DNA from 3 places in the Nitrincola nitratireducens genome. Region 3 is predicted to be linked to each of the others. Evidence: predicted binding sites of a transcription regulator. Region 3 holds the regulator's gene; each other region holds the start of a gene.
The links. Region 3 encodes FNR, which switches genes on or off when oxygen is low (the NO sensors DNR and NnrR bind a similar motif). Its sites were predicted from a motif close to TTGATNTANATCAA; they were not measured.
Positions count from the first base shown of each region.

Region 1 (7,492 bases), on a different contig from region 3:
ATAGACAGGTAACAGTGGAGGATGCGGAAACCGCTCATCCAAGTACTCCATCATTACTCCCGACTCATACAACACCAACTCTCTATCCAACAGAGTTGGAAGACTGTTATAAGGATTTAGACCTACAAGATCTTCAGGCATATCGTCAACTTTACAGTCAACAATATCCACCGCGACCCCTTTCTCAGCCAGAACAATTCTTACACGATGGCTGTAGTGGTCATCGCCATCTGAAAAAAAGGTCATGGAAGAACGTTTTGCTACAACTCCCATCGAGTTACCCCACAAACAATCGATTGCTATAAACAAAAAAATCTACGCGGCCTAACGACCGCGTAGCTTCATAAACCAATACCTGAGTATTAGTGTATATCTCTCCAGTACTCTCTCTTCAGCAAGTATGCGAAGAAAGTGAAGATGGCCAAGAATATTAGAACATAGGTACCAATACGCTCAGACTGCAAGCGCGAAGGCTCACCGACATACGCCATAAAGTTAACTAAGTCATATATTGCTTGATCAAACTCGGCAGGACTCATACTTCCAGTGCCCGCTTGAACAGTCAAGCATTGGCCGCTACGCGTTCCTGTCAACGGATCCAGTGTACCACTAAATCCACCACGAGCTTCAAGTTCTTCACTTGTACAGTTGTTGATAACCACACCCTGAAGATCTTCAAGCACGTTTGGCATACCTACGTCCTTGAAGAGAGCATTGTTAACACCCCAAGGTCTTGAGTCATCACGGTAGAACGTACGCAAATAAGTATACAACCAATCAGTACCTCTTAGACGCGCTTCAAGCGTCAAATCAGGTGGTGGCGCACCAAACCAACCTGCGGCATCAGTTTTACTCATAGCGATGGTCATCTGATCGTGAATTTTAAGATCACCACGAATCAAATACTCTTCTACCAAATCATGAGGCAAACCAATATCATCGGCTGTGCGCTCAAAGCGTTGGAACTCCATGGAATGACATCCCATGCAGCGGTTAACATATAGCGCCATACCTCGCTGTAAAGAGGCTTGATCTCGTAGATCTGGCTTCATTGAATCTGTTGGATACGCACTGGCAGCCGCCTGAACTACAGCTGGCAGACACACCATCAATAGTGCAAATAGAAATTTTTTCATCAGCCTGTCACCCTTTGCGGAACTGGTTTAGTACTTTCTAACCTGGTGTAGAAAGGCATCAGGAGGAAGTAACCGAAGTAAAGCACGGTACAGATTTGAGCCACAGTCGTGCGCGCATCTGTCGCAGGCAATGCACCCAATACGCTTAGAATTACAAAGCTGATCGCAAAAACAACCAAGTAAATCTTGCTAATCCAACCTTTATAACGCATTGATTTTACAGGGCTACGATCCAACCATGGCAATACGAATAGAATCGCAATTGCAGCCCCCATCACCACAACACCCCAGAACTTAGCATCTAAGCCAAAGAGGTTGAAGGTTACGGCACGCAACATAGCGTAGAAAGCCGTGAAGTACCATACAGGTGCAATGTGATCCGGTGTTTTCAGCGCATTGGCTGGCTCAAAGTTTGGCCTTTCAATGAAGTAACCGCCGCCTTCCGGGAAGAAGAAAACAACAATCGAGAAAATAAACAAGAAAACGCCCACACCGACAAGATCTTTGACGCTGTAGTAAGGATGGAAAGGAATGCCGTCTTTCGGAATGCCATTTTCATCCAAATTCTCGCTAATTTCGATACCGTCTGGGTTATTCGATCCTACTTCATGCAATGCAATGATGTGCAAAACAACCAATGCAAGAATAACGATTGGTAAAGCCACAACGTGCAACGCAAAGAAACGGTTCAGAGTAATACCAGAAATCAGGTAATCACCACGGATCCACTGCTGTAGATCAGGACCAATCACTGGGATAGCACCAAACAGAGATACAATAACCTGAGCACCCCAGTAAGACATTTGTCCCCAAGGCAAGAGGTATCCCATGAATGCTTCGGCCATCAACGCAAGATAGATGGTCATACCAAAGATCCACACCAACTCACGTGGCTTACGGTAAGATCCGTACATCAATCCGCGGAACATATGCAGATAGATAACAACGAAGAATGCAGAAGCTCCGGTAGAGTGCATATAACGCAACAACCAACCGTACTCAACATCACGCATGATGTATTCTAATGAAGCAAACGCCCCCTCATCTGAAGGGTTGTAACTCATGGTCAACCAGATACCCGTTACGATTTGGTTAACCAAAACCAACAATGCAAGCGAGCCAAAGAAATACCAAAAGTTGAAGTTTTTAGGCGCATAGTATTTAGCAAGATGATCATCCATAGCGCTGTTGCTGGGAAACGATCATCAATCCAGCCCATTAGGCCTGGGTTTCCTTTATTGCGATGACCAGCCATTATGAAGCCTCCTGATCTATACCGATGATAAGCGTCGAATCATCCAGATACGAATGAGGTGGGATAACCAGATTAGTCGGTGCAGGCTGTGCACGGAATACGCGACCCGACAGGTCAAAACGTGATCCATGACACGGACAGAAGAAACCGCCTAACCACCCATCACCCAAATCAGCGGGTGCAATTTCAGGGCGATAGGTTGGTGAACAGCCCAAGTGAGTACAAATACCGATCAGAACAGCGTACTCAGGCCTTAAAGATCTTGCCGGAGTTTTTGGTATGTAATCAGGTTGTTCTGAACGATTTGACTCTGGATCAGCCAATCGATCATTCAAGCGTTCTAGATTCGCCAAGGCTTCTTCGCCACGACGCACGATCCAGACCGGCCTTCCTCGCCATTCAACAATCATTTGCTGACCAGGCTCTAGCTTACTCACATCCGCTCTAGCAGGCGCACCTGCGGCTTTTGCTTTTGCACTAGGATGCCAGGACGCTACGAACGGGACAGCCGCACCTACAGCACCCACTGCGCCTAACGCAGATGTTGCACCGAGGAGTAGCCGACGCCGACCTTTATTCACGCCGTCATTGCTCATTAACTTCATCTCCACTCATTCGACGACCACTTTCCGAAAAATACGGTCAGTTCCGTCGCCAGTCATTTAAAACCCACAAATCGGATTCTTCAAATGGCGCAAATAGTAAAGAAAATACCCGATTTTTACAAGGTTAAAACCAGTCTACCTTAGGCCTATTCACATTTAAAAAACAGCCTAATACGCAATTAAAGTTTTGAAAAAAATAAAAAACCACAAAAAAACCCGAACCATGAAAGATTCGGGTTTTTTGATAAGAATCAATTTGCCCAGAAGGCAAACAAAAATTAACGCTTGGAGAACTGTGGACGCTTACGCGCTTTACGCAAGCCGACTTTCTTACGTTCAACCATACGCGAGTCACGAGTCACGAAACCAGCTTCACGCAAGGAAGCACGCAACGTCTCATCGTACTCCATCAAAGCACGTGTAATACCATGACGAATAGCACCGGCTTGACCGAAGCCACCACCACCTGCAACCGTTACATATACATCGAACTTTTCAGCGGTACCCGTCAACTGCAACGGCTGCATAACAATCATGCGCGCAGTTTCACGACCAAAGTAGTTTTCCATGGTGCGTTGGTTAATAGTGACCTGACCTGTACCTGGACGCAAGAAGACGCGAGCAGTAGAGGTTTTACGACGGCCTGTGCCGTAATACTGAGTAATAGACATATTCGCCTTCCCCTTAGATATTCAGTTCTTTAGGTTGCTGAGCCTGATGCGGGTGCTGATTACCAGCATACACTTTCAGCTTAGTGTACATAGAGCGACCAAGTGGGCCTTTTGGCAACATGCCTTTTACAGCCAATTCAATCGTACGCTCAGGGAAGGTTTGAATCATCTTAGTGAAGTTTGCTTCCTTAAGACCGCCTGGGAAACCAGAATGACGGTAGTACATCTTATCATTGCGCTTGTTGCCTGTTACGTGCACTTTCTCAGCATTAACAACAACAATGTAGTCACCTGTGTCCACGTGTGGAGTATATTCAGGCTTGTGCTTGCCACGCAGACGGCGAGCAATTTCAGTTGCCAAACGGCCTAAGGTTTTACCCTCTGCGTCAACAACGTACCAGTCGCGTTTTACTTCGGCTGGCTTAGCGCTTACTGTTTTATTCATGAAATGATCACCTTAACTCGATAAGTCTCATTCCGCACCACAAGAGATACGGGCCCGACTTAGCTTATAGTTATTCGTTGGACAAACATTATCCAACCTTCACGTTCCCAAATTTTGGGAGCGGGCATTATACTGACTTTATCTCAGCTTTACGAGCACTGTTTTGCTTTTTATGCAGATCGATGTTCTCTTGCCAAGTATTCATGCGACTGCATTTCAAGCAAACGACTTTTAGTGCGTTCGATTTCAAAGGACAAGCGACCTTCGGTGTAAATATCATGTATGCTGGTTTCGGCAGATAAAATCAACTTAACGCCACTGTCGTAAAACTCATCCACTAAGTTTATGAAACGCCGTGCCGCATCATCATTCTGGCGCCCCATCTGTGGGACATTACTGACCAGCACTTCGTGGTAGATTTTCCCCAACTCGATATAATCATTCTGAGAACGTGGGCCTTCGCACAACTCTTTAAAGTCAAACCACACAACATCTTCGCACACACGCCGACATTTAATTTGACGACCGTTAACCTCAATCAGCTTATCCCGCTCAGCGATGTCGATATCCGGTGCTAAGCTTTCAAAGCTTTTATTCAAGCTGATGTCCGCGTCTGCATCTAGCGGAAAATGGTACAACTCGGCTTGCTCTAACACCCGCAGACGATAATCGATACCGCCATCAACGTTCACGACCTCGGTATACTTGTTGAGCAGCGCAATTGCGGGCAAAAAGCGCGCACGCTGCAATCCATCCTTATACAAACCATCAGGCACAATATTCGAAGTGGCGACTAAGGAGACACCGTTTGCAAACAATTGCTCCAGCAACCCGCCCAAGATCATGGCATCGGTTATATCCGTCACAAAAAACTCATCAAAGCAAATAATTCGAGTTTCGGCGGCATACTTTTTACCGATTTCAACCAACGGGTTTTTAGTCCCCTCAAGCTGCTTCAGCTCTTTATGAACCCGCTGCATAAATCGATGGAAATGCGTGCGTGTTTTATGTTCAAAAGGCAGACTGTCGTAAAACGTATCCATCAAGTAGGTTTTGCCACGCCCTACTCCACCCCAAAAATACAGACCTTTTAAGGGCTCTTTCGACTCTTTACGCATAATCCCCGTCAAACGACGAATCATACTGGGCACAGGTGCGTTAACAGACGCAATCAGCTCATCGTATAAGCGTTGAAGATGCTTAACCGCCATCTCTTGTGTAGGATCATAGGTAAAATCATCACGCTGAAGATCTTTTTTGTAACGCTCTAAAGGTGTCATTAAGCTCCAACCCCTGCCAATCGTGTAAAACAAGCGCGCAACTTTACTGCGCGCCGACTTGACTTGCAATTATTCGTTGGCCTTAACGAATAATCCTTTACCATCGGCCATCATTTTATGGGGTTATCTCCCCTAAAATCCAGGCTGACGCCTTTTCTGCAATCATTAATGTGGGTGAGTTCGTATTTCCACTTGTAATGGTTGGCATGACACTGGCATCCACCACCCTAAGGCCCGAAACCCCCTTCACTTGCAAACGCGAATTCAAGACCGCCATAGGGTCATCGTCGGCCCCCATTTTTACGGTTCCCACCGGATGAAAAATCGTGGTCGCAATATCGCCAGCTAAGCGAATCAACTCATCATCACTTTGATACTGCACGCCCGGCTTAATTTCTTCAGGTTCAAAAGGCGCCAGTGCTGGCTGGGCTACGATTTGGCGCACCTGCTTAAGACTTTGCGCTGCAATCAAACGATCTTCATCTGTGCTCAGATAGTTTGGACAAATATGAGGTGAGTCCTCTACGCTGGCTGAAGCGATTTCGACCACACCGCGACTGGTTGGATTTAAATTGCAAACGCTTACAGTCATCGCAGGAAAGGGGTGTAGATTTTCGCCAAATGCTTCTAAACTCAGCGGTTGTACATGATACTCCAAGTTTGCATAGTCCTGTGCTGGGTCAGACCGAGTAAATGCACCTAACTGGCTCGGCGCCATACTCATAGGCCCCGAACGTTTTAGCAAATACTCCGCACCAATCATCGCTTTCCCCCACACACTATTGGCCAGTGTATTGAGTGTTTTCACACCCTTAACTTTGAAGACTGATCGTATTTGCAAGTGATCCTGTAGGTTTTGTCCAACGCCTGGTGCATCAACCCAAACATCGATTCCATACCGCTGCAATAGGGCTTTAGGCCCAATACCTGACAACTGCAACAACTGTGGCGACCCTATTGCGCCTGCCGACAAAATCACCTCCTTCGCTGCCATCACAGAATCACGCCCACCAGAGCGAAGAACACGAACACCTGTAGCCCTTGGCACACTGTCTTTTCCAGACGCCAATAGGATTTTTTCAACCTGAACTTCTGTCCAGACCGTTAAATTGGGTCTTTCCAGAATGGGGCGCAAAAATGCCTTCGATGTATTCCAACGCCAACCTGACTTTTGATTCACCTCAAAGTAGCCAACTCCCTCATTATTCCCTGTATTAAAATCATCCGAACGAGGCACTCCAGCCTGCGTCGCCGCCTCGGCAAATCGCTCTAAGACCTCCCAACGCAAGCGCTGCTTTTCAACTCGCCATTCACCGCCATGCCCGTGATTCTTTGCAAAGGACTGCCCTTCTTTTGATTCTAAAAAGGCGGGGTCATCTAACCGATAATGATGCTCATGTTTTCTAAAATACTGAAGCACCTCCTCCCATCGCCAAGATTGATCCTGCGTAAGCTCGGCCCAGGTATCGTAGTCCCTCGCCTGCCCTCTCATATAAATCATGCCATTGATAGAAGAACAGCCACCCAAGGTTTTACCCCGAGGATAACGCAACACACGCCCATTAAGACCAGCATCCGGCTGAGTTTGATACAACCAATCCGTTCGAGGATTCCCAATACAATACAGATAACCAACAGGAATATGTATCCAGTGATAATTATCCTTTTTTCCTGCCTCAATCAACAATACCCGATTCGATGGATCTCGACTCAAACGGTTTGCCAACAAGCATCCGGCGGAACCTGCACCGACGATGATGTAATCAAATTCTGTAACTGACATCCTGATACTCACTTTTGATCAGCATAACGCTGTATTATTTTTATAAACCCATCAAGCGAACAACAAAGGGCACCAAAATCGAACTAAGCACACCGGTTAACCCCATGGCTAACCCAGCAAAGGCGCCGGTCAGAGTGCTTAATTGCATCGCATAAGCCGTCCCAAAACCATGAGCCGCCAACCCCAGAGCGAATCCTTGACTCGCCTGACGCTTTACGTTGAACAAACGGAAGACTAAAGGGGCCAACAAACACCCCATCACCCCTGTAATCAAGCAAGTCCAGCCGCCAAGGATGGATAGCCACCGATTTGTTCTG
Region 1 is NZ_AONB01000005.1:122,100-129,591, reverse strand. It holds gene D791_RS06780 (glutathione S-transferase N-terminal domain-containing protein) at 1-273, opposite strand, end outside; gene D791_RS06775 (cytochrome c1) at 363-1,136, opposite strand; partial or broken gene D791_RS06770 (cytochrome b) at 1,136-2,391, opposite strand; gene petA (ubiquinol-cytochrome c reductase iron-sulfur subunit) at 2,391-2,987, opposite strand; gene rpsI (30S ribosomal protein S9) at 3,275-3,667, opposite strand; gene rplM (50S ribosomal protein L13) at 3,681-4,112, opposite strand; gene zapE (cell division protein ZapE) at 4,283-5,392, opposite strand; gene D791_RS06745 (GMC family oxidoreductase) at 5,508-7,175, opposite strand; partial or broken gene D791_RS06740 (LrgB family protein) at 7,216-7,492, opposite strand, start outside.
Region 1: the regulator FNR is predicted to act here: its motif matches at 3,238-3,251, upstream of petA (ubiquinol-cytochrome c reductase iron-sulfur subunit).

Region 2 (7,492 bases), on a different contig from region 3:
CGTGCTCAACCTTATGTGTGTTGCCACTCAAATCTCACTCTACTTTACAGACAATCCAGAGTAACGAAAAGCCACAAATGGATGGATTCAAAGTAAAATCAAGACAATACTCGGAATACCACTGATTAGGATAAGCGAGAGTAACGTCATCATCAAAAAAGGGAGCAACGCTTTAAATATCTTCATCGGGGGAACACCTGTCATGGCCGAACCAATGAACAAGCCAGCCCCCACGGGTGGCGTTAAAAGTCCCATGACGAGCGTCAGACACACAACCACACCAAACTGATACGGGCTGATGCCAAAATCCGCTTGCGCAACGGGTAACAGGATAGGCACAACCAGAATTAATGCTGCAATACCGTCCAACAGCATCCCCACTAAAATCAGCGCAGCAACCACCATCAATAAAAAGACAAAGGGATCTGAGGTTTGCTGAACGATCCAAGCGGCGACGGCTTGCGGAATTTGCTCGTAGATTAGGACCCAGCCAAAGACACCGGCAGCGGAGATCAAAATAATCACCATGCCCGAATTCAATGCTGTTCGCTTCATAATCTCGGGTAAATGGCTGAGTTTTAATTCTTTATAAACACAGGTCCCCACCAGCAAAGCTCCTAAGGATGCCAAGGCCGCTGATTCGGTTGGTGTGACCAGTCCCGTCAAAATGCCACCAATGATCAATACGGGTATCAAGCAGGCGGGAAGCCCCATCCAAAAGGCTTTTTTAGCCTCTGCCGCTGTTAACCACTGGCCCTTGGGATATTCGTGCACCAACCCCATCAGCGCAATGGTCAGGAAGAACAACGCTGACATGAGTAAACCGGGTAAAATACCCGCAATAAACATATCGGCAATGGGTACTTGAGCCAACACACCAAACAATACAAATAGCATCGAGGGGGGAATAATCGGCGATAGAAGCCCCCCTGCAGAGGTAATCGCCGCCGCGTAGGCTGGCGAGTAGCCCTCTTTTTCCATTGCAGGCACCATCGCTCTCGACATAATCGCAATCTGCGAAGCCGCCGATCCCATAATAGCAGCCATCATCATGTTGGCCACAAGGTTAATATACGCCAGTCCACCCCTAAAACCGCCCACTAAAATACGCGCCATATTAATTAAGCGAGACGTTAAACCGCCTTCATTCATTAACTCACCAGCCAGCATAAACAAAGGGATGGCCAACAAACCATAGTTTTCAATTGCCCCAAACAGTTGCTGAGTGAACGAATCAAATAAAAGATGATTACCCGATTGTGCAATATAAGCCGCAGACGTCAAGGTCAACACAAGTGCAATTGGAACAGCAGCAAACAACAAAATTAAGAACACAGCCAAAATCATGCGGACGTTCCCTTTTGCTCGTATGCCTTGGGCGTTCTCCAAGACAAGAGTCGATCCAGCACATTTACGCTGCTGTGTATCATCAGTGCGAATGCAACCCAGGGTAAACACATCCACACCCAAACCTTTTTTAAACCCAGTGTGTTGGTGTTTTCTGAATAGATAAAATTGAACGTCTGCGACTGATACTCCATCACATCAAATCCGGTTTGAAATAACCGCCAAGGGTCATACCAGCGATAACACAGGACGGCCAATAAAAGAGCAAACCCCAATATCATCACATCACTAAACAGCGCTAAACAATACCGCCCCCTAAGGGGTAATTGATCCACTAAAAAGGTGACCGCAAGGGTTTGACGTTTTTTAATCACAACAGAGGTGGCTAAAAAGGTCATCCAAATCATCGCATAAATGGCCAGCTCATCAATCCAGTAAATGGCCATGCCCAGCGCTCGGCTGACCACGTTCACTAAGATCAACACACTGATAAATAGCGCCATCAAAGCCGCTAAGGCCATTTCAAACTTAGCGACCCAATGTGAGAGTTGTCGTAATAACTGCATTGTTGAATACCGACCCTAACGTTGATTAGGGCCTTAACTGTCGAAAACACTGACGGCGATTTTAGGGGGTACGCAGTCTATTCACTGCATCTCTTAATGCACCTAACGATTGCGCTTTTTCTGACCAAATCGCTTCCCATGCCGCGATGCTTTCAGCAAAGTGTTCGCGACTTGCTTCTGTAATCATGATATTTAGCGCTCTTAGCTCAGCTTCTTGATCCTTTTCTTGCAGCCTGAAGGTTTCTAATACACCGTCTAGCTGAGCTTGCATCAGCTCTGTAATTAATGCTTTATCTTCTTCCTCCAGAGTTCTCCACACACGAGCTGAGACAACGCCGACCATCGGGAACATCATATGGTTAGAAATCAGCAAGTGCTCGGCACGCTCATAGAATTTGAAGATTAAGATTGAATCATAATCCATATCAATGGCATCAATTTGACGATTTGCTAAAGCGTCATAGACGGCTGGCAAGGGTAAAGGGGTGGGAGCTGCACCTAACGCATTGTAAAAATCGCGAATCGGTTCAAAAGGGGTAATTCGCAGTTTTTTACCCCGAAGATCGGCAGGACTTTCGACCGGCACTCGGCTCATGACTTGCCTCATGCCCGCCATGCCGTAGCCAATACCGATTAAACCCGCTTGTTGTGGCAGAAGATCAAATAAACGTTTCGCTTCATCTGTTTTGAGCAAACTGGCGGCTTCGTCCACGTTATCCACCAAATAGGGTGCATAGAGCGCACCGAATTCTGGCACACGATTTGAAACCTCAGCAATAGTCAAAAAAGCCATATCCAAAGAGCCCGCTTGCAACTGCTGAACCATCTGTGCTTCATTCCCCAACTGCTGTGCCGGAAAAATTGCAACACTGTGCTTACCGTTGGATGCCTGATTGAGCTCATCGGCAAAGGCTTGAGCCGCTTGTGTCCAATGATGAGACGGCGGGGTAATTAGCCCTAAGCGAAAATCTTTTGCTTGAACAGCAAAGGCCGCCAAACTTAAACACGAGACAGCGACAGCCGACGCCAATGATTTTCGAAAGTAACCCATGAACATCTCCTAACGGCAGGTATTTGATGCGAATATATCTAAAAATCTACCCGAAAAGCGTTTCTAGATAAAGCGATATCTGTAAAAGCTTTTCAAACACTCTCAATTTACAAAAATGAGATGCATTTGCCGATCATGGCATTGACTTTAACTCTTTCAGTAACTCACTCAAAATATCCACCCAAGGCTTTTCGGCTTGCCGCTCTTTCAGGTGATAAAGGCCTCGCGCCGTAAACGTACCGGGGGTTCCAATCTCACGTGCAAGAACAGAGGGCGCGGTGCTCCGGCGTTGTTTAAGTAAGGTTGCGGACTCCTGTTGAGCCCGCGCTAATAACTCAACAGCATCGACTAAAGACATCCCCGTTTCATCCGAAAAGGCCTGTGCCAACGCCTGAATCTGATCTAACCACCATGCATTCACACAAACGCTAAGCATTGACGCTTCAAACTGTGCTTCCGTGGAAAAACTCTGAACACCAAATCCTGCATTTGAAAAACACGTCGACAGGGCCGCATCGCTTGGAAAGAAAAAAACACTCGCGCCGGGATATTCTGCTGCAATGCTTGCCATCATACGAGTCACTTTGGCCGGGTAAAACAGCGCTTGAAGAGTTTTTAGCTCGACACCTGCGGCAACACAGATCAGATGATGATCCGGTGTCAGTTTGATCTGCGCCGCAAGCGCCTGCAAATCATTCGGTCGAACACCGATGATCACCGTCGAGCATTGATCCACCACGGCTTGGTTGTCTGCCGCAACGGACACCTGCGGCAAACTCAATAACCGCTCAACACGAAACGCCGAACGTGGAGATAAACACCAACGGTAAGGCGATTTTGATTTCTGGACGCCCCTCACGATTGCCTCTGTCAGCGCCCCTACCCCTAACACACCGATACGCATGCGGCCCCCTTTCTTATACTTTTACATCAGTATAGGTGTGAATTCGAATATCGCTAGCCTCGACATATTTACACGCTCATGGATGCAAGAAATGCACGAACAAGCACACCTGTAACGTTCAATCATAGATTTTCTTTAAAAGCGTTGATCTAGATCAAGACATAGGCGTATTATTCTTTCAGAAAATTCTGAAAGTTCAATAAAGGCACAACTATGCAATTAACACCAATGATTGAATCCTTTGTTTACCACTTTGGCGAAATGGGCAGCCGCTGGGGCTTCAACCGCACCGTGGGTCAGATTTACGCCTTATTGGTCATCAGCGAAGAGCCCTTATGTGCGAACGAAATCGGGGATCTACTCGGCATTTCTCGTGGCAACGTGAGCATGGGTTTAAAAGAGCTGGGCAGTTGGCAGCTGGTTCAGGTGATTCACAAACAAGGCGAGCGACGTGAATTTTATCAAAGCCGAGGCAGTATCTGGGACATGGCTAATCGTGTATTTGAAGAACGGCGCAAACGCGAAATGGACCCCACCCTCACATTACTGCGCGACATTATGATGGACGAAGCCGCCAATCAAGAAGAAATCTACGCCCAGAAACGCATCGCCGAAATTCATGACCTGCTGGAAAACATTACGGAGTGGACGCAAAGCCTGCAATCACTTTCACCCGATAAGCTGAACACTTTAATGAAACTCGGTTCGGGGGTGGGCAAGGTGCTGGAGTTTACGGATACGTTCTTAAGTAAAAAAGAGCCTGCCAAAAAGGCGTAGTGTGTTGATCGGTGCTTATCTACCTGCGAGGTCCTTATGTTAGACACCCTGCTACTCTCGCGAATACAATTCGCCGCCAATATCAGCTTTCATATTTTATTTCCCACAATCACCATTGCCCTTGGCTGGTTGCTGGTGTACTTCAAAATTCGCTTTGATTTATCTCAACATCCCGTTTGGATGCGAGCCTACCGCTTTTGGGTGAAAGTCTTTGCCTTGACCTTTGCTTTAGGCGTAGTAAGCGGCATTACCATGTCGTTCCAGTTTGGTACCAACTGGCCCGGCTTTATGGAAACGGTTGGAAATATTGCGGGCCCCTTGCTGGCCTATGAAATTCTGACGGCTTTTTTCCTCGAAGCCACGATGCTGGGCATTATGTTGTTTGGCTTTAATAAAGTCCCCCGCTGGCTGCACACCTTGGCCACGTTATTGGTTGCGCTCGGCACAACCTTGTCCGCATTTTGGATTCTCGTTCTGAATTCATGGATGCAAACACCAGTCGGCTTCGAAATGCGTGATGGCGTGGCCCACGCGACGGATTGGTTGGCGATCATCTTCAACCCGTCCTTCCCCTATCGCTTTACGCACATGTTATTCGCTTCGGCATTAACGGTGTGCTTTTTGGTTGCAGGCATCTCAGCGTATCGCTTGTACCGAGGCGATAATAAAAAGGCACCTCGCCTAACCCTCAAAACCGCTCTGTTTAGTGCGGCGGTGTTGGCTCCTAGCCAAGCATTTATCGGGGATTTGCACGGTTTAAACACCTTAGCGCATCAGCCGCAAAAAGTAGCGGCCATGGAAGGATTGTGGCACACGGAAAAAGGCGCCCCCTTGGTGCTGTTTGCTATACCGGATGCTGAAACCCAAACGAACCGCTTTGCGATTGAAATTCCAAAACTGGCGAGTTTGATCCTGACACATGAATTAGAGGGTGAGCTACAAGGGATCAGTGACTTCGAAGATGCCCATCCCCCCGTTGCGCCTGTTTTTTATAGTTTCAGGGTAATGGTGGGAACAGGCATAGCGATGATCTTGGTGGCCTGGTGGTGCAGTCTGCGACTCTACCGTAAAAATGAGCTCACTCCCCTGCAGTATAAGGTCTTAATGGGTATGTCTTTTTCGGGGTGGCTCGCCACACTAGCAGGGTGGTATGTCACCGAAATTGGGCGTCAACCTTACTTGGTCTACGGCGTCTTACGTACCAGTGAAGCGGTTACTACGGTCGCCAGTGAGCAGGTTGCTCTCACCTTAATCATGTATCTCTTACTTTATGCAGTGTTGTTGGTGGCCTATATCAAAACCCTATTCTGGTTGGCCAAGCGCGCGATTGATGTAGAAGAGTACGATTTATCGCTTCCCGGTTTACCCGAAAAGAAAACGGAAATTGCCACAGAAGGAGCCCGCGTATGAGCCTATTAACAGCGGAAAACTTGGCGTTGGTTTTTGCCGCCCTAACGGCTCTGGCCGTGCTTTTGTATGCCATTCTCGATGGATATGACTTGGGCGTAGGGATAACCTTACCCATGAAACAAGAGGCTTGGCGGGATACATCAATTGCATCGATTGGCCCCTTCTGGGATGCCAACGAAACCTGGCTTGTTTTAGCCGTAGGCTTACTGCTGGTGGCCTTCCCTGCAGCGCACAGTGCCATTCTTCACGCACTATACTTGCCTGCAGCATTGCTATTAATCGGACTTATTCTTCGAGGAGTGGCGTTCGATTTTCGTGCTAAGGTCAAACCTGAGCGTAAAATTCACTGGGACTGGACCTTTAAGTGTGGATCCTTACTCGCAACCTTTAGCCAGGGTTTTATGCTGGGTATTTATGTCATGGGGCTGGAGTATCACATCGGAAGTGTGATTTTTGCCTGTTTTAGTGGCCTTTGTGTGACAGCGGCTTACGCCATGATTGGCAACGCTTGGTTGATCGGGAAAACGACTGGCGATTTACAGTTTCATGCGATCCGTCAATGTAAACGCGCAGGCGTCTGGACGTTAGCCGGTATTTTAACGGTCAGCGCGATTAACCCGCTGGTAAATGCCAATGTGTATCAGGTATGGACAGAACCACCTTTGGCGTATTTATTCGCTGCCATTCCTCTTTTGTGCTTTGCCATGTTTGCATTGGGGTATCTAGCACTTAAGCGGCTGCCCCTACCGAATGATCGTGGCGCTTGGATACCCTTTTTCATTTGCAAGGTGATCTTCGTCTGCAGCTTTGCGGGGTTAGCACTGAGCTTTTACCCCTTTGTCGTTCCAAACCAAATGACCTTGTATGAAGCCGCCAGCTCAAAAGAATCCTTGACCATAATCTTCTTTGGCGCGGTGATCGTCATCCCCATTATTGCGGCCTACACCGCCGTCGCGTATTACGCCTTCCGAGGTAAAGCCGATGGTTTGAAGTACTATTAAGTTCGCGGCTTAGAAACCCAAAGCCTCATTCGCTTTGCGTAATAACTTGAGTGGAATGGGGCTTTGAATCCTGAGTGTGGTTTGTGATGGAGTGCGCGCATTAAATGATTTTCTTTCGCACAAAAACTGGACTATTCAGTCTAAATTAGTGTTAAATCGTCTGCTCAATGCCTATCAACATCATGCTCGCCCAACCTTGATGACATTTCCCGCACAACTCAACAGACAAAAAACAGAGAGTCCACATGTTTCGCTGGTTCGAAAGCAGACTTAACCCATTTCCCGATGAACAATTAGGTCAACCCCCAAAAAGCCTCATTCGCTTCTGCCTGCATTACTCGCGTGGGATGTGGCCTTGGATCGCTTGTGCAGCCGTTTTGATGGCGTGCGTTGCCTTGGTCGAAGTCTGGTTATTTAGCTTCCTTGGTAATATTGT
Region 2 is NZ_AONB01000010.1:67,435-74,926, reverse strand. It holds gene D791_RS10160 (TRAP transporter large permease) at 88-1,347, opposite strand; gene D791_RS10155 (TRAP transporter small permease) at 1,344-1,913, opposite strand; gene D791_RS10150 (TRAP transporter substrate-binding protein) at 1,975-2,964, opposite strand; gene D791_RS18960 (pyrroline-5-carboxylate reductase family protein) at 3,098-3,868, opposite strand; gene D791_RS10140 (GbsR/MarR family transcriptional regulator) at 4,082-4,645, shown strand; gene D791_RS10135 (cytochrome ubiquinol oxidase subunit I) at 4,682-6,055, shown strand; gene cydB (cytochrome d ubiquinol oxidase subunit II) at 6,052-7,056, shown strand; gene D791_RS10125 (ABC transporter ATP-binding protein) at 7,302-7,492, shown strand, end outside.
Region 2: the regulator FNR is predicted to act here: its motif matches at 4,013-4,026, upstream of D791_RS10140 (GbsR/MarR family transcriptional regulator).

Region 3 (7,492 bases):
TGCGTGTGCAGGCCCCAAAAAATAATTTACGTTCATCGAACTCTGCCATCCAGTTCAGTGTCGAAGCCTTGGACGCGAAGGATGTCAAAGCAACGATTGAAAGCCGTTTTATGGGCCCAGCACCTCGTCGTTAACGAGAAATGTTGATGCAATATACGCTATAATTCGCGGCAGATCGAATCTGCCGCTTTAGTTTGAGGTTTTGAATGAGTCAACAATCCACCCCAACTTCCCCTTGGTACAAACAACCCTGGCTGTGGTTCGTACTCTCCCCTATCATTGCTGCAATGACCGTTGGTTTCATTATGCTGTCCGTTGCAATTGGGCAACAGAAAATCGACCCCCCGCTGGATCGAGAGTCGAAGCGTGATGGTCGAGGCTATGTATTGGACACTTCGCATCTTGATAATGCCGAGGCACGTGGAATTTCAGCAACACTCATTCTAGACGAACTTACAGGGCAAGCACTAGTCAATGTTGAAGGGGATCTTGAAGACGAGTTATCGATGATTGAACTGCACGTCAAAGTTGGTGCAAATCAACAGCGGGACCATGTTATCAAACTTAACCGTGTCGGCAACTTGAATTCATTTAACGGCAACATGGATAAATTAATTGCAACACGGTCAACGTTTATCCTTATTCCAGAACTGGGTGACTGGCATTTAAGGCAAGATGCCTACCCACCTTTCGACGAAAAAACGATTGTTTTCCAACCTTAACTCGGTAGTTTGAATGAATGCGTTACTGACACCCGTACAGCAAACTGAATGTTTTCATTGCGGATCTGAGATACCTCACGACAGCAATTTTTATACTGAAATCAACGGTGAGCAACAACGGATGTGCTGTCCGGGTTGTCAGGCAGTTGCCCAAACCATTGTTGATGGAGGGCTCGACACCTTCTACCAACACCGAGGTCAAGATGCACTTTCGGCAACAGCGGACTTATCTCGCATTGAAGAGCTAACACGTGAGTTTACACTTTATGATCGTAAAGAAGTCCAAAAGACCTTTGTCACCGGGCTCGATACGGATCAACATGATGCGATGCTCGTCATTGAAGGCATCAGTTGCGCGGCCTGTATTTGGTTACTTGAAAATCACGTGTCAAAACAGCCAGGTGTGATTAAGTTCAGTGTCAACCTATCCAATCACCGTGCACACCTGCTCTGGAACCCTAAGGACGTTAAGCTGAGCCAGCTACTGGCAACCATTGCACATGTAGGGTACCGCGCCCATCCTTACCATCCTGATAAAGAAGAACAACTTCTTGCCAAGGAGCACAAGCGTTCGATCATTCGCATGGGCGTTGCCGGAATAGGCTCCATGCAAGCCATGATGTTTGCTGCGGCACTTTATGCAGCCGAAGTCTCTACAGCTGGCATGGAAGACATGTACATTCAGCTGATGCGCTGGGCCAGCTTAGTGGTATCGACACCTGTTATTATTTATGCCGCTTATCCTTTTTTAAAAAATGCCTTCAGGGATATCAAAGCTCGTCATTTAACCATGGACATTCCCGTTTCCATTGCTATTTGGGGAGGTTTTTTTGCCAGCATTTGGGCAACCGTTTTTAATACGGGTGAAATTTACTTTGAGTCCGTGACGATGTTCACCTTTTTCTTGTTAATTGGCCGTTTCCTTGAAATGAAAGCACGCCAACGAACAGGAAAAGCAGGTAATGCCTTGATGGACTTGATTCCAACCAGTGCCACTCGGATTAACCCAGACGGCAGTGAAGAACTCGTTCCTGCAACTGAATTAAAACCAAACGACATCGTGATCGTAAAGCCCGGTCACACCCTGCCCGCTGATGGTATTATCGCCAAAGGGATCAGCTCTATTGATGAGTCAGCTTTGACTGGCGAGTATCTACCCTTGCGTAAATCCGTTGGTGATACCGTCGTCGGTGGCACAATCAATGTCGAAAACCCCATTGAAGTCTGTGTCACCGCTGTGGGTGAACAGAGTCGTATCTCGGCGATTGTTAAGCTGTTAGATCGTGCCCAAAGTGAAAAACCCCGCATTGCCTATGTTGCAGATAAAGTTGCCAGTTACTTTGTAGGTGTAAGCTTAATTGTGGCGATATGCGTTTATACAACTTGGTATTTTATAGAACCCGCCAATGCCTTCTGGATAACCTTAGCCGTGCTGGTCATCACCTGCCCTTGCGCACTTTCACTGGCAACACCAACGGCACTAACAGCAGCAACTGGCACCTTGCGCCAAGAAGGCTTATTAATTACGCGTGGCCATGTGCTGGAGTCTTTTAGCAAAGCCACCCATGTTTTGTTTGATAAAACGGGCACACTAACGGAAGGCCGTTTAGCACTTCAAGCCACGCATCTAGTCGGAGACATATCTGAGAAAAGTGCTCTGCGCATCGCCGCCGCACTGGAGAGCCATTCAGAGCACCCCATTGCACGCGCCTTTACGCCTTGGTTTGATCAGCCTGCAGATGAGACGATCAACACGTTAGGGTCAGGCATTGAGGGCCGCTTCAATCATCAAGTGTATCGAATTGGCAAACCCAGTTTTGTAATGCAATTAAGCGGGCTCGACACCCCAGACATGCCTGACAACAAACGTCAGTGGGTCTTACTGGGCGATCAGCAAGGAGCCATCGCATGGTTTGCCTTGGATGATCAAATTCGTAAGGATGCTCTGAACGCCCTCTCACAACTCAAGCAGCTTGGCCTACAGGTGGAAATGCTGACAGGTGATGCATCCCCCGCTGTACAACGCATCGCGGAGCAATTGGGAATCACACAGGTCTACTCGGGCATGACGCCGGAGAATAAACTTGAGCGTATCAGCGAACTGCAAGCTCAAGGGGCACGCGTCATTATGGTCGGAGATGGCATTAATGACATCCCAGTTTTGGTTGGCGCTCAAACCTCTGTATCGATGGGGGCTGCGACCGACTTAGCAAAAACCAACTCTGATGCCGTGTTGATCAACAATCAATTAATGACCTTAGCACAAGGCGTGCGCTTATCGCGCAAAACAGAGCACATTATTAAAGAGAACCTTGCCTTATCCTTAGCCTACAACGTGATCGCCCTGCCCGCCGCATCAATGGGGATGATTCCTCCTTACATTGCGTCAATTGGCATGACAGCAAGCTCTCTCGTTGTCGTGGGGAATGCCTTACGCCTAACGCGTCGCTTTAAACGGCTGAAACCCATAAGCTCAACCCACACCAAAAATAACGAAAAAAGCGGCACAATTACCAACGCAAAAAATACGCCCCAACCCAAAGCAGGTATTTAATGGAAATTATCATCATTCTAATCCCGATCGCCTTGATTCTAACAGGCATCGCTTTTTGGGCTTTTTTTTGGAGCGTCAACAGCGGGCAATTTGATGATCTCGAATCGCCTGCCCACAGCATCCTCTATGATGACGATGATCACTTGATCCCTGACGACGCCAAGGTTGACAAGGATCACACCCACCCAAGTGACGCAGACAACGCTAAGCACAATGACTGACCCCCTGCTGATTTCCACCGCCATCATGATTGGCTTACTTGGCAGCACACACTGCATCGGCATGTGCGGTGGGATTGCCGCCAGCATCGGCTTACAGCGCCATCGCTCTACACTGTCAAATACGTCCTTTCTCATGAGTTACAATCTAGGTCGCATTAGCAGTTATATGATTGCTGGGGCCTTATTGGGCTCAGTTGGAGCCCTCGTTGCAACAGGAACCTCTGGACTAATTCTTCGCAGTTTTGCTGGATTTATGCTAATTGCCATGGGCCTCTATGTCGGCCAGTGGTGGCTAGGCATTACGCATCTGGAGAAAGTGGGTGGTAAGCTCTGGAAACTCATTGGTCCAAGTGCGAGCCGCTTACTGCCCGTCAAAACCTTACCCCAGGCGTTATTGCTGGGTGTTGCTTGGGGCTGGCTCCCCTGTGGATTGGTCTACAGCACATTGCTCTGGGCATCATCCGCTGGCAGCTGGCAGCAAAGTGCACTGCTGATGGCGGGTTTTGGGTTAGGCACGCTACCGGCCATGTTCACCACGGGCTTACTGGCTCAACAGGTGAAAGCCTTGCTGCAACAAAAATGGACTCGCAAGCTGTCAGCACTCGTCATTATCGCCTTTGGCATTTTCACACTCCCTCTGACTGAGTTAATTTCAATAAGCCATTGACCCTCATCAACGTATTTTTGTTTTTTTCCTCTATACTGTGCGTTGTATTTTAGCTGTTAAGGAACGAAAACTGTGAACTTCCAAAACCCTATCCAGTGGGATTTAGACCTCATTAAACGTTATGATTTATCGGGGCCTCGCTATACTTCCTATCCCACCGCCGTGCAGTTTGACCCTAACTTACAGCCCGAAGCACTCGTTCAATCCGCCCTAAGCACGACGGACAAACACGCGCCCTTATCCTTATACGTCCATATTCCTTTTTGTGCGCACGTTTGTTACTACTGCGCCTGTAACAAAGTGATTACACGAAACCGAGACCGAGCCCAACCCTACTTGGAGCGTGTCTATCGTGAAATGGAGTACTTATCAAGCCTGTACGATAACAACCGCATTGTGAATCAACTGCATTGGGGCGGTGGCACACCGACCTTTATCAGCGACAATCAAATGCGTGAACTGATGGAGCAACTGCGTAAGAATTTCAATCTACGCGATGATGATCAAGGCGATTACTCCATTGAAATTGACCCTCGTGAAGCCAGTGATGACACCCTTAGAGTGTTGCGCGAGTGCGGATTTAATCGAATTAGCCTTGGTGTGCAGGATTTGGATATCCGGGTACAAGAGGCTGTCAACCGCGTACAACCCCTTGAACAAACAGAACGCGTCCTAAACACCGCACGTGCCCTTGGCTTCCAGTCCATTAACATGGATCTTATCTATGGTCTTCCGCATCAAACCCTTTCAAGTTTTGATGCAACGCTGGATGAAATCATTCGGATGAGCCTGATCGCCTGTCTGTCTTTAACTACGCTCACCTACCGGATCGCTTTCGTTCGCAAAAACACATTCAATCCGACACCCTGCCATCTGCCGATGTCAAACTGGATATCCTACAACACACCATTAATAAACTACTGGGTGCGGGCTATGTCTATATCGGCATGGATCATTTTGCAAAGCCGAATGACAGCCTTGCGATTGCCCAGCAAAATGGCCAACTGCATCGCAACTTTCAAGGCTACACCACACACTCTGATTGTGACTTGGTTGCAATTGGTGTGTCCTCTATTAGCCAGATAGGCTCCGTGTTTTACCAAAACGAGCATGACTTAAGCCTGTACACCGATGCAATTGATCATAAGCAACATGCGATAAAGCGCGGCATTAGTTTAAATGAAGATGATCGAATTCGCTCAGCTGTTATTAACCAACTCATTTGTCATTTTTCGTTGAACCCTGCGGATATTGAACAACGCTTTGACATCAATTTCGCGACCTACTTCGCTGAGGAGCTGACGGAGCTTGCGCAATTCGAAGCCGATGGCTTGATCACGTTGGACAAGGGGGTTATTCAAGTCACACCTGCAGGGCGCTTATTAATTAGACGCATTTGCATGACGTTTGATGCGTATATTCCAAAGCAAGCACCTGTTCGCGGATACTCCAGAATTATTTAAAGCTCGCGTGCGTCCGGCAATTGCCTATTCGCAACTGCCGGATACTTCTTCACCCCGCCGCCTAAATGTTACATAATACCCAATCGAGAGCATCCGATGTTCATTCCGATAAGGTGATAGGTGTACGAATGGAAGAAAAACGCTCAACAGGCAAACTTCACAGTCTCAATCAAGTGCACTGCAGCACCTGCAGTTTAAGCTCCTTGTGTCTGCCCGTATCCTTGAACATGACGGAGATGGAGCGCCTTGATAATATCATTGATAAAAGCCGTCCATTAAAAAAAGGCGAGCACCTGTTTAGACAAGGTGATACCTTTACAAGCATTTTTGCCATTCGTGCGGGCTCTGTAAAAAGCTACTGCATCACCAATGATGGCGAAGAGCAGATCACAGGTTTCTTTTTTCCAGGAGAGCTGGTGGGGCTCAGTGGCTTCAACGATACGGCCTACCCTGTTTCAGCCAAAATTCTGGAAACCACCACCGTCTGCGAAATCCCTTTTGAGCGCTTGGACGATCTATCAGGCCACATGCCTGAGCTGCGTCGCCAGATTCTTCGGACCATGAGCCGCGAAATCAGCAATGACCAACAGATGATGACGCTTTTGTCGAAAAAAACAGCGGAGCAGCGCGTGGCCACCTTTCTGATCAAGCTGACGCAACGTTTTCATGAACGAGGCTACTCTCAAAACTACTTGCGTTTATCTATGTCACGAAATGAGATAGGCAATTATCTTGGTTTAGCCGTTGAAACCATCAGCCGTATTTTCACACGCTTCCAAACGCAAAACATGATTCTTGTTGATGGTAAACAAGTTGAAATTCTGAACTATGATGCGCTTTTCGAACTATCAGGTGAAGCCATTGACAAGCCGACACCTGCTTGCAAAACCTCTCTTTAAACCCGATGTCCGGGTCTCGCTGGAGTTTTAAATGTCTTACGATGAGTTTTATGTCAAATCCGTGGTCCGGTCTATCTCAGACTGGCCAGAACCCGGCGTTATTTTTCGTGATGTCACCCCTGTTTTTAAAGATCCCAAAGCCATGCGAATCACCTGTGATGCGTTTATTCAGCGCTACATAGACAGCTCGATTACCCATGTCGCGTGTATAGATGCCAGAGGCTTTATCCTGGGCTCTGTGGTTGCGTATCAACTGAATTTGCCCTTGGTGCTGATCCGAAAAAAAGGCAAGCTACCCGGCGAAACCATCGCAGAGGAATACTCGCTTGAATATGGATCGGCGACGGTCGAACTTCAAAAAGACGCCATCCAAGAGGGTGATACTGTCTTAATTTTTGACGATTTGATCGCAACAGGCGGAACCGTTCTTGCGGCAGCGTCTCTTATTAAGCGCTTAGGCGGACAAGTGGCCGAAGTCGCTGCCTTAATCGACCTACCCGATCTAAAAGGCTCGCAACGTATTCAAGACAGTGGCATACCTGTTTTTGCGTTACTCGCCTACGAAGGACTTTAACTGAATGAATTGGTTTAAGAACATCCTGATTTACAGATTTACCCCTGATGCAGACTTCTCTGAGCAACACTTGGAAAATGCACTTCTGACGAAACCCTTTGTGCCCTGTGGACGCCAAGAACTCAAACGTCAGGGCTGGGTTTCACCCTGTTCCTTTAGTGAAAGCCCCGTGTTTGTTAGCAATGGCATGTACCTTGTCAGTTTGCTGCAGGAAGAGCGCATTCTACCCGCCAGCGTCATCAAAGATGAGCTACAGGTTAAAGTCAGTAAAATTGAGCAAGACGAAGCGAGAAAAGTCTACCGCAAAGAAAAAGATCAGCTCAAAGATGAAATCATTTTGGAGCTTCTTCCACGTGCCTTTTCAAAACGCTCGGCCACTCGCGCTTTGATTA
Region 3 is NZ_AONB01000001.1:514,688-522,179, reverse strand. It holds gene ccoG (cytochrome c oxidase accessory protein CcoG) at 1-134, shown strand, start outside; gene D791_RS02435 (FixH family protein) at 207-722, shown strand; gene D791_RS02430 (heavy metal translocating P-type ATPase) at 736-3,276, shown strand; gene ccoS (cbb3-type cytochrome oxidase assembly protein CcoS) at 3,276-3,497, shown strand; gene D791_RS02420 (sulfite exporter TauE/SafE family protein) at 3,490-4,164, shown strand; gene D791_RS02415 (radical SAM protein) at 4,237-5,250, shown strand; gene D791_RS21645 (oxygen-independent coproporphyrinogen III oxidase) at 5,229-5,627, shown strand; gene fnr (fumarate/nitrate reduction transcriptional regulator Fnr) at 5,756-6,526, shown strand; gene D791_RS02405 (adenine phosphoribosyltransferase) at 6,558-7,100, shown strand; gene D791_RS02400 (recombination-associated protein RdgC) at 7,105-7,492, shown strand, end outside.